DNA from 4 places in the Rhodococcus sp. P4_F3_2 genome. Region 4 is predicted to be linked to each of the others. Evidence: riboswitches for the same ligand, from Rfam matches in the RefSeq annotation. Region 4 holds a riboswitch; each other region holds the start of a gene.
The links. Region 4 has a riboswitch for S-adenosylmethionine ahead of AC1DWA_RS04400 (bifunctional o-acetylhomoserine/o-acetylserine sulfhydrylase). Riboswitches for the same ligand answer to the same signal wherever they lie in the genome.
Positions count from the first base shown of each region.

Region 1: linked by a shared signal. The riboswitch ahead of AC1DWA_RS02090 (FAD/NAD(P)-binding protein) and the one ahead of AC1DWA_RS04400 (bifunctional o-acetylhomoserine/o-acetylserine sulfhydrylase) in region 4 are both predicted to bind S-adenosylmethionine.
Region 2: linked by a shared signal. The riboswitch ahead of AC1DWA_RS23390 (putative leader peptide) and the one ahead of AC1DWA_RS04400 (bifunctional o-acetylhomoserine/o-acetylserine sulfhydrylase) in region 4 are both predicted to bind S-adenosylmethionine.
Region 3: linked by a shared signal. The riboswitch ahead of AC1DWA_RS23415 (amino acid ABC transporter permease) and the one ahead of AC1DWA_RS04400 (bifunctional o-acetylhomoserine/o-acetylserine sulfhydrylase) in region 4 are both predicted to bind S-adenosylmethionine.

Region 1 is NZ_JBFUJN010000001.1:429,498-431,691, reverse strand. Features, by position in the region: gene fahA (fumarylacetoacetase) at 1-660, shown strand, start outside; SAM riboswitch class I at 739-832, shown strand; gene AC1DWA_RS02090 (FAD/NAD(P)-binding protein) at 837-2,194, shown strand, end outside.
Region 2 is NZ_JBFUJN010000024.1:25,598-27,791, reverse strand. Features, by position in the region: gene AC1DWA_RS23400 (FAD-dependent oxidoreductase) at 1-185, shown strand, start outside; gene AC1DWA_RS23395 (GNAT family N-acetyltransferase) at 194-784, shown strand; SAM riboswitch class I at 802-896, shown strand; gene AC1DWA_RS23390 (putative leader peptide) at 890-994, shown strand; gene AC1DWA_RS23385 (ABC transporter substrate-binding protein) at 1,132-2,194, shown strand, end outside.
Region 3 is NZ_JBFUJN010000024.1:30,432-32,625, reverse strand. Features, by position in the region: gene AC1DWA_RS23420 (sulfite exporter TauE/SafE family protein) at 1-651, opposite strand, end outside; SAM riboswitch class I at 851-945, shown strand; gene AC1DWA_RS23415 (amino acid ABC transporter permease) at 1,137-2,111, shown strand; gene AC1DWA_RS23410 (amino acid ABC transporter ATP-binding protein) at 2,108-2,194, shown strand, end outside.
Region 4 is NZ_JBFUJN010000003.1:81,797-83,990, forward strand. Features, by position in the region: gene AC1DWA_RS04395 (NADP-dependent isocitrate dehydrogenase) at 1-618, opposite strand, end outside; SAM riboswitch class IV at 924-1,064, shown strand; gene AC1DWA_RS04400 (bifunctional o-acetylhomoserine/o-acetylserine sulfhydrylase) at 1,208-2,194, shown strand, end outside.

The DNA of each region.
Region 1 (2,194 bases), on a different contig from region 4:
CTCGACATCGAGGCCGAAATGGGCTTCATCGTCGGAACTCCCTCGAAGATGGGCGATTCCATCACCCCGGACGACTTTGCCGAGCACGTCTTCGGCGCCGTCGTCGTGAACGACTGGTCCGCCCGGGACATCCAGGCGTGGGAATACGTCCCTCTCGGCCCGAATCTCGGGAAGAGCTTCGCGACGTCCATTTCTGCGTGGGTTGTTCCGTTGCTCGCGCTCGAAGCTGCCCGAATCGATACGCCGGTGCAGGACCCCGAACCTCTCTCTTACCTGCGCGGCGAGGAGAAGTGGGGGTTGGACATCGACCTGGCCGTCGATTGGAACGGTCACGTCGTCTCCCGGCCGCCCTACGCCCAAATGTACTGGTCGCCGGCGCAGATGCTCGCGCACACCACTATCAACGGCGCAGCAGCGAGCACCGGCGATCTCTTTGCATCCGGAACCATTTCCGGACCGGACAAGGATCAGCGCGGCGCCTTCATCGAACTGACCTGGGGTGGCAAGGAACCCGTGACCGTGGGCTCCGAGACTCGAACCTTTCTCGAAGACGGCGACACCATCGCCATCTCAGCCACCGCTCCCGGCGTCGGGGGATCACGAATCGGCTTCGGGGATGTTCACGCTCGGATCCTGCCGGCAACGCAAACCGAAAGATAACGATTGACAACTGTTTGATTCACGCTGATCTGATGTCCGGAATTCCTTGCCTCACGATTCTCCGAAGATAAGCTGGACTAACCATCCAGAGCGATCGAGAGTCCTGGCTCCGTGACGTCGCAGCAACCCCCTCTGCTGAGGTGCGGGTGCTTTCTGCCAGGTCCGATGGAGGACTCGTGCCAGGCGATCGACCCCGTACCTCAGTGGGGACAGCAGCTGTCGTCGTGATCGTGGGCGGTGGCCCCCGCGGGACCGGCGTACTCGAGCGAATCCTCGCTCACGAATCGGTGAACGCCGATCCCGTACCGATCGACATTCACGTCGTGGACCCGTATCCGGCAGGCGCCGGCCGCATTTGGCGAGGCAGCCAGGCGCCGCTTCTGTGGATGAATTCGACAACCGCGGACGTCACGATGTTCACCGACGAGACCACCGCCGTGACCGGCCCGGTGCTGCCGGGTCCGACCCTCGCGGAATGGGTCGCCGAGCACTCGACTGAACTTGCCGAATTTCCCGAAATCGCGGCAGAAGTTCCGATGATCACCCCGTCGTCGTTTGCATCGAGGTCACTACAGAGCCGATACCTGAACTGGGTGTTCCAGACCGCGGTCGACTCTGCACCAGCGCACGTCGACGTTCGGGTTCATCGACGATCCGTGGTCGACATCGTGAACGTCGGCGAGATACAGACGGTTCATCTGGACGACGGAGTTGTCATCGAAGCGACGGCCGTCCTTCTCGCGCAAGGGCACCCCGATGCGTTGGCTGCCCCGCGTGAAACCGCGCTGACCAGCTTCGCGTCCGAGCACGGGTTGACCTACGTAGGTCCGGGATACACCGCCGACCTCGACGCCGATGTCATTCCCGAACGCGAACCGGTTCTGATCGCCGGGCTCGGGCTGGCTTTCATCGACTGGATGGTTCTCCTCGCCGAGAGCCGCGGCGGCGTCTTCGAACGCGGTGAGGACGGCACCCTCACTTACACTCCCTCGGGTCGGGAACCTCTGTTGTACGCCGGATCTCGTCGAGGCGTGCCGTACCACTCCAAGATTTCGTACTCGATCGCCGACGCGCGGCCACCGCTACCCCGGTTCTTCACCGCTGATCTTGTGCCCGGCGACGGGCCGTTGGATTTCCGAAACGACATCTGGCCGCTGGCGTCGAAAGAATTGGCAGGCGCCCACTATCACGAACTGTTCGCGTCGCACCCGGATCGGACGGTGGGCACCTGGGAGGAGTTCGACGCCGAATTCGCCTCGCTGGCTTGGGGATCGTCTCGATTGCAGGAACTGGTCGAGAACGCAGTTCCGAAGCCGGAAGACCGTATCGATCTCGAGCGACTGAACCGCCCACTCGGCGGTGAGCGCTACGACGGACTTGCCGAGGTCCAATCCCGGATCAACGAATACATCTCGGCAGACGTCGCGCGGAGGTCGGACCCGTATTTCAGCGCCGACGCCGCTGTCTTCTCAGCGCTGCTGTCGACGTACATGACTGTCGGAGAATTGCTGCGGCGCGGCAGAATCCCGGCCGA
Region 2 (2,194 bases), on a different contig from region 4:
TCACCTGCCTGTACACGAGCACGCCGGACAGTAACTTCGTCATCGACCGAGTCGGAGCCGTCACGGTGGCGGCGGGGTTCTCGGGGCATGGGTTCAAGTTCGGTCCGGCCTTGGGTGAACTTGTGGCGGACCTCGTCGACGGAACCACCCTCGCTCCGGAAGTTTTCAGGCTGGGGGAGCGTTGACCAGATTCATGGAGGAAAGTGTTGTGGCACTGGAGCTCGGAACTCGACAGCTCGAGGGTGTCGGAGCGGTAGAGGTCTATTCGGTATCGCAGGACGATCCCTTGGCAGCTCCACTGATCGCGGAGTTGGCACTCGAATACAGTTCGCGTTACGGCGGGACTCGCGAAGCGATGCTCGAGGATCTCACGACGTATCCGGCAGAAGAATTTGCCTATCCGCAGGGTGCGCTTCTGGTGCTCACCCACGACGGTCTGCCGATCGCCGGTGGTGCGTTTCGTCAATTCGATTCCACCACTGCCGAACTGAAGAGAATCTGGACATCGGTCGACTATCGGAAGCGCGGCCTCGGCAAGGCCGTCGTTCGCGAGTTGGAACGAGAGATCGAACTTCGTGGATACAACCGGGTGTTTCTCACGACGGGTCCTCGGCAACCCGAGGCCGTCGCGCTGTATCTGTCCAGTGGATACACACCGCTTTACGACGCGTCACTCTCGCCCGAAGAGGTGGGCATCCACCCGTTCGAGAAACAACTTCGGGTCCTCGAAAATGTGACTCGAGCAGCAATTCCTACCGACCGGGTTGACAACACCCGAGTTTAACCTCGTACACTTGCGAACGACCATCCAGAGCGACCGAGAGACCTGGCTCATTGAAGTCGCAGCAACCCCCCGAGTGATCGGGTGCGGGTGCTACCGCCAGGACCGATGGAGGAACACGAAATGAAGGCAGTCGAAGGCGGTTTCGATACCGCCTGGTCGCGTCGTCACGTAGACCTGTGCCGCACCGCGGGATCTTTCTGTACCAACTGACCTCGGTCAGTCATTCACACTCAGGCGAGTCGTCGACAAGTCTGTTTTCTCTTCTCTCACAAGTGATTCGTGCTCGATCGCCTTTCTCGTCTCAGGCGACGGGTGCGCTCTTCGGCATGCCTCTTTAGGAGTTCTTGGTGTCTTCGCCCTCATTCGGTGCCCGCAAACGCGCGACCGTAATCGCCGGTATCGGTGCTGTCTCGGTTCTCGGCACCGTCCTCGCCGGCTGCAGCAGCGGGAGTGACAGTGCTGCCGACGCAGGCCCCGCCCAGTCCGGCGGAACCCTTCGCTACGGTCTGTCGCAGGCGCCGACGTGTGCCGATCCGGCCCAGGCCGGCAGTAACCAGACCGTGTATGTCACTCGGACCGTGGTGGATTCGCTGACCGATCAAAATCCCGACTCCGGAGAGATCACCCCGTGGCTCGCCAAGAGCTGGGAGATCAGCCCCGACGCCGCTAGCTTCACGTTCGTCCTTCGCGACGACGCCACCTTCAGTGACGGCACCCCGGTGACGGCGGATTCGGTGAAGAAGACCTTCGACTCGGTCAAGAATCTCGGACCGAACGCGTCGTTGGCGAAGAGTTACCTGTCCTCGTACACCGGTACCGACGTCGTAGATGCTCACACGGCGAAGATCAATTTCTCCGGACCCAATGTTCAGTTCCTGCAGGCAACTTCGACGCCACAGCTCGGAATCCTCGCCGATTCCACCACCGCGCTGGCATCCGAGCAGCGCTGCCCCGGTGCAGCGGTGATCGCCTCCGGACCGTTCGTGTACACCGACTGGCAGCAGGACAAGAGCGTCAAGATCGCCAAGCGTGCGGGATACAACTGGGCGTCGGACGCGGTCGCGCATCAGGGTGAGGCCTACCTCGACGGCGTCGACTTCACGGTGGTCCCCGAATCTGGTGTGCGGGCAGGCAGCGTGGCCTCCGGCCAGCTCGATGCGGTCAGCGATGCGCTTCCGCAGGATGCGCCGCAGATCGAGGGCGCAGGCGGACGAATCCTCACAAGGCCGAACCCGGGTGTGAGCTTCTTCTTCCAGCCAAACGTCAGTCGCGGCGTTCTCGCCGATCAGGCTGTTCGCCAGGCCATCATTCCCGCGATCAACCGCCAAGAACTCGTCGACACCGTTCTGGATCCGTCGTTCTTCCCGGCCACGAGCCCGTTGGCTCACACCACTCCGCTCTACAGCGACG
Region 3 (2,194 bases), on a different contig from region 4:
GACAGCGATCAAACCGGCTGCTGCCCAATTGATCTGATCGAACGCCAGAGTGATGTACATCCCCGCTGCAACGATGTTGACGAGCAGTGAGAGCAGGTTCTTCGCGCCGTTCATGCGTTGGAGGGTTTCAGGGAGGATGGCACCCATCACACCGATGAGAAGGATGCCCTGCGCGGCAGTGAAGTATCCGCCGTAGATGCCGACCGCAAAGGTGCCGGCGGTCAGGAGCATCAGCCTCTTGGTGGACAGCGTCGTTTCTTCGGTTGAACGCTTCTTGGCCCACGCCTGGATGCGTGGTTGGAGGAGGACGAGCGCGAGGGCGAGGACCAACAGCACCGGAACGATGGTTTCGAACAGTTTCTCGGGTAGATGCATGAGCAACCAGGAACCGAGTAGTGCCCCGGCGAGTGACGCCGGAATCTGCCACTTCAGTCGATCCCACTGTCCGGACAGCTCGCGTCGGTAGCCCCAGGTGCCGGAAACTCCGCCGGCGACGAGCCCGACCGCGTTGGACATGGTCGCGGTCACGGGCGGCATGCCGAAGGCGACCAGCGTCGGGAACGTGATCAGCGTTCCACTGCCGACCACGGCGTTGATCGCGCCCGCACCGATGCCGGCCAGCAATATGAAGAAAGCGTCGAGTCCACTCACTCCGCAGACGGTACGGCAGAGGAAAAGTCGGTCCAGACGGCGGTCCCGGTCTTCGTTCGAACACTCCATTGAACACGTCAAACGCGGCTTCGGACACCGTTGGAATCAGTGCGATTTCAACCTGGTTGATCTTTCATTTCCCTTGCAGTGCAGGGAAATACAACATTTGACGACTAGACATTTCGGGTCTAGTCTTTGCTCACCATCCAGAGCGACCGAGAGACCTGGCTCGTCGACGTCGCAGCAACCCCCCGAGTGATCGGGAGCGGGTGCTACCGCCAGGACCGATGGAAGGCATCACATGGGTTCCACTTCGCACGCTCCGCACAGGCGCCGCCATATCGATCTGTGCCGCACCGCTTCGTGTCACTGTCGCTGACCGAACCGTCGTCTTCGCAACTCGAGCTCACCAACTCGAGACCACAGCTGCGTTCCCATTCCCCGAAAGGTCTATTCGTCATGTCCACTCCGTCAGGTAGCGCGCCGTGAGCGCGCCCACCGATGTCCGCCCCGAAAAGTCGGTGTCCGAGCCGCAACTTCCGGACTCGGAGCTTGTCGTTGCTCGCACCTGGCACCCGCTGCGCTGGGTGATCAGTGCGGTCGTGCTGGTACTGCTTGCTCAGTTCATCCACGGACTCGTCGTCAACCCCGGCTGGGACTGGCCGACCTTCGCGCAGTACTTCACCGCGAAATCAGTGCTCGCCGCGCTGTGGATGACGATCAAACTGACGCTGTGGGGGACGATCCTCGGATTCGGTCTCGGTGTTTTCCTGGCACTCGGTCGGTTGTCGAAAAACCCGGTCCTGCAGGTGATCGCTTGGACCTACATCTGGGCCTTCCGCTCGATTCCACTCATCGTGCAGCTGCTCTTCTGGTTCAACATCACATACCTGTACCAGACGCTTTCTCTCGGAATACCTTTCGGGCCCGAGTTCTTCACCTTCCAGGTCAGCGGTGTGATCGGCGGATTCACCGCGGCGGTCATCGGTTTGGCGCTGCACCAGGCTGCATACTCGGCCGAGATCATCCGCTCCGGAATCATTTCGGTGGATCACGGCCAGATCGAAGCTGCTCACTCGCTCGGTATTCCGCGCAGTCGCCAGTTCTTCAAGATCGTTCTCCCGCAGGCAATGCGAGCGATTCTCCCCAACGCCGCCAACGAGGTCATCGGACTCTTCAAGGGAACGTCGATCGTCTCCACCATGGCAATCGCCGAACTGTTCTACCAGGTGCAGGTCATCTTCGGCCGCAACGGACGAGTCGTGCCCCTGCTGATGGTCGCCACGATCTGGTACATCATCCTCACGACGTTGCTCTCGATCGGTCAGTACTACGTGGAGCGCCACTATGCACGAGGATCCGCCCGTGCGCTTCCGTTGACTCCGGTACAGAAGGCGCGCAAGAAGTTCGAAGAGATTCGCGATGCGCGTCTCGATATTCCGAGAGGTGCGACCCGATGACCGCAGAACTGGCCGAAGAGACGGTGTATGCCGTCGAAGCGCGCGGAATTCACAAGTCGTTCGGCACGCTGGAAGTACTTGCC
Region 4 (2,194 bases):
CGGGTAGTTCTGCTGCAGTCCGTAGGTGAGCGACGCGCGAGCGAAGTCACGGATGGACGTGGTGAAGTTGTACTGCCCCTGGACGACGCCGCCCTCTTCGGGGAAGTTGACCAGTTCGTGCTCGATCGGTGCGCTGCCGTCCTCAGGCGTGTAGGTGATCATCACCTTGCCGGGGCCGGGGACCTTGAAGTCTGTGGCGCGGTACTGGTCGCCGAATGCGTGACGGCCGATGATGATCGGCTTGGTCCAGCCCGGAACGAGTCGCGGAACGTTGGAGATGATGATCGGTGCGCGGAAGATCGTGCCGCCGAGAATGTTGCGGATCGTTCCGTTCGGGGAACGCCACATCTTCTTGAGACCGAATTCCTCGACACGTGCCTCGTCCGGCGTGATCGTGGCGCATTTGACGCCGACGCCGTGCTTCTGGATCGCGTGCGCTGCGTCGATGGTGACCTGGTCGTCGGTCTCGTCGCGGTACTCGATACCGAGGTCGTAGTACTCGAGGTTCACATCGAGATACGGATGGATCAACTTGTCTTTGATGAACTGCCAGATAATGCGCGTCATCTCATCGCCGTCGAGTTCGACGACGGTGCCCTCAACCTTGATTTTGGACATGGGTGCTTCGCGTCCTCCTAGGAAGTTTCCCTGGTTACACGGTTGCGGTCACACTTTGTGAGTGGGTCCGCGAACGGTTCGATTATCAAACCTAGACGGTGTGGACTGATCTCGGGAGATGAGTCCCAAACAAGACAAGCGTACTGCTAACCCGTGAGGCCGCAACCGGCAGGTCCACCCATCGGTCTCTACTCGCGAGTAACTTTTGCCTGCTAGTGGGCTGCGTCGCTCTGTCTCGCGTGCGGTTGCGGCTCACAATTCGCCCCGCGTCAGGACTGCGCTCACTTCCCGGTAGAATCCGACTTGGTCATGAGTGCCAGCGTCAAGCCCCGGCTCGCTGGACGGCAACCCTCCAACCGCGGTGGGGTGCCCCGGGTGATGACCAGGTTTCCCGACGTGGATCTGCTCACGCAGTTCCACCGCAATTCGGGTGACAAGCGCGGGTCCGACAGGGACGGACCCCAGACCGGGCCGAGCCCCACGGAGGTAACTCAGTATGTGTCGCACTTGTAGATAGACCCCAGCACGGGGCGGCGATCCTTCGCCCCCGTCCGACATCTATCCGTCAGACCACTGGAGTGAACAAATCATGACCGACAACACAGCCGACGCCGCAGCAACTTCTGATCCGACCGCGAACTGGTCGTTCGAGACCAAGCAGGTGCACGCCGGGCAGACAGCGGACACCGCCACCAATGCGCGCGCTCTGCCGATCTACCAGACCACCAGCTACGTCTTCGACAGCACCGATCACGCTGCGGCACTGTTCGGCCTCGCCGAGCCTGGCAACATCTACACGCGGATCATGAATCCCACACAGGACGCCGTCGAGCAGCGCATCGCCGCCCTCGAAGGCGGAGTCGCCGCACTCCTCCTCTCCTCGGGTCAGGCTGCCGAAACCATCGCGATCCTCAACATTGCCGAAGCCGGCGACCACATCGTCTCGAGCCCGTACCTGTACGGCGGCACGTACAACCTCTTGCATTACACCCTTCGCAAGCTGGGCATCGAAGTCACCTTCGTCGAGGATCCCGACGATCTCGAGCAGTGGCGCGAAGCCATTCGCCCGAACACGAAGGCGTTCTACGGCGAGACGATCGCTAATCCCAAGAACCACATCCTCGACCTGCCCGGCATCTCGTCGCTGGCCCACGAGAACGGTCTTCCGTTGATCGTGGACAACACAGTCGCGACGCCGTACCTGCTCCGCCCACTCGAACACGGCGCCGACATCGTCGTTCACTCGGCCACCAAATACCTTGGCGGACACGGCACCGCGATCGCCGGCGTGATCGTCGACGGCGGCACCTTCGATTGGACGCAGGGTCGCCACACGAACTTCACGACGCCTGATCCCAGCTACCACGGCGTCACCTTCGCAGACCTCGGCGCGCCGGCGTTTGCACTCAAGGCGCGCGTCCAACTGCTGCGCGATCTCGGCTCCGCCGTGGCGCCGTTCAACGCGTTCCTCATCGCGCAGGGCATCGAAACCTTGAGCCTGCGCATCGAGCGTCACGTGTCCAATGCACAGAAGGTCGCCGAATTCCTCGACGGCCACGGCGAGGTGGCCTCCGTT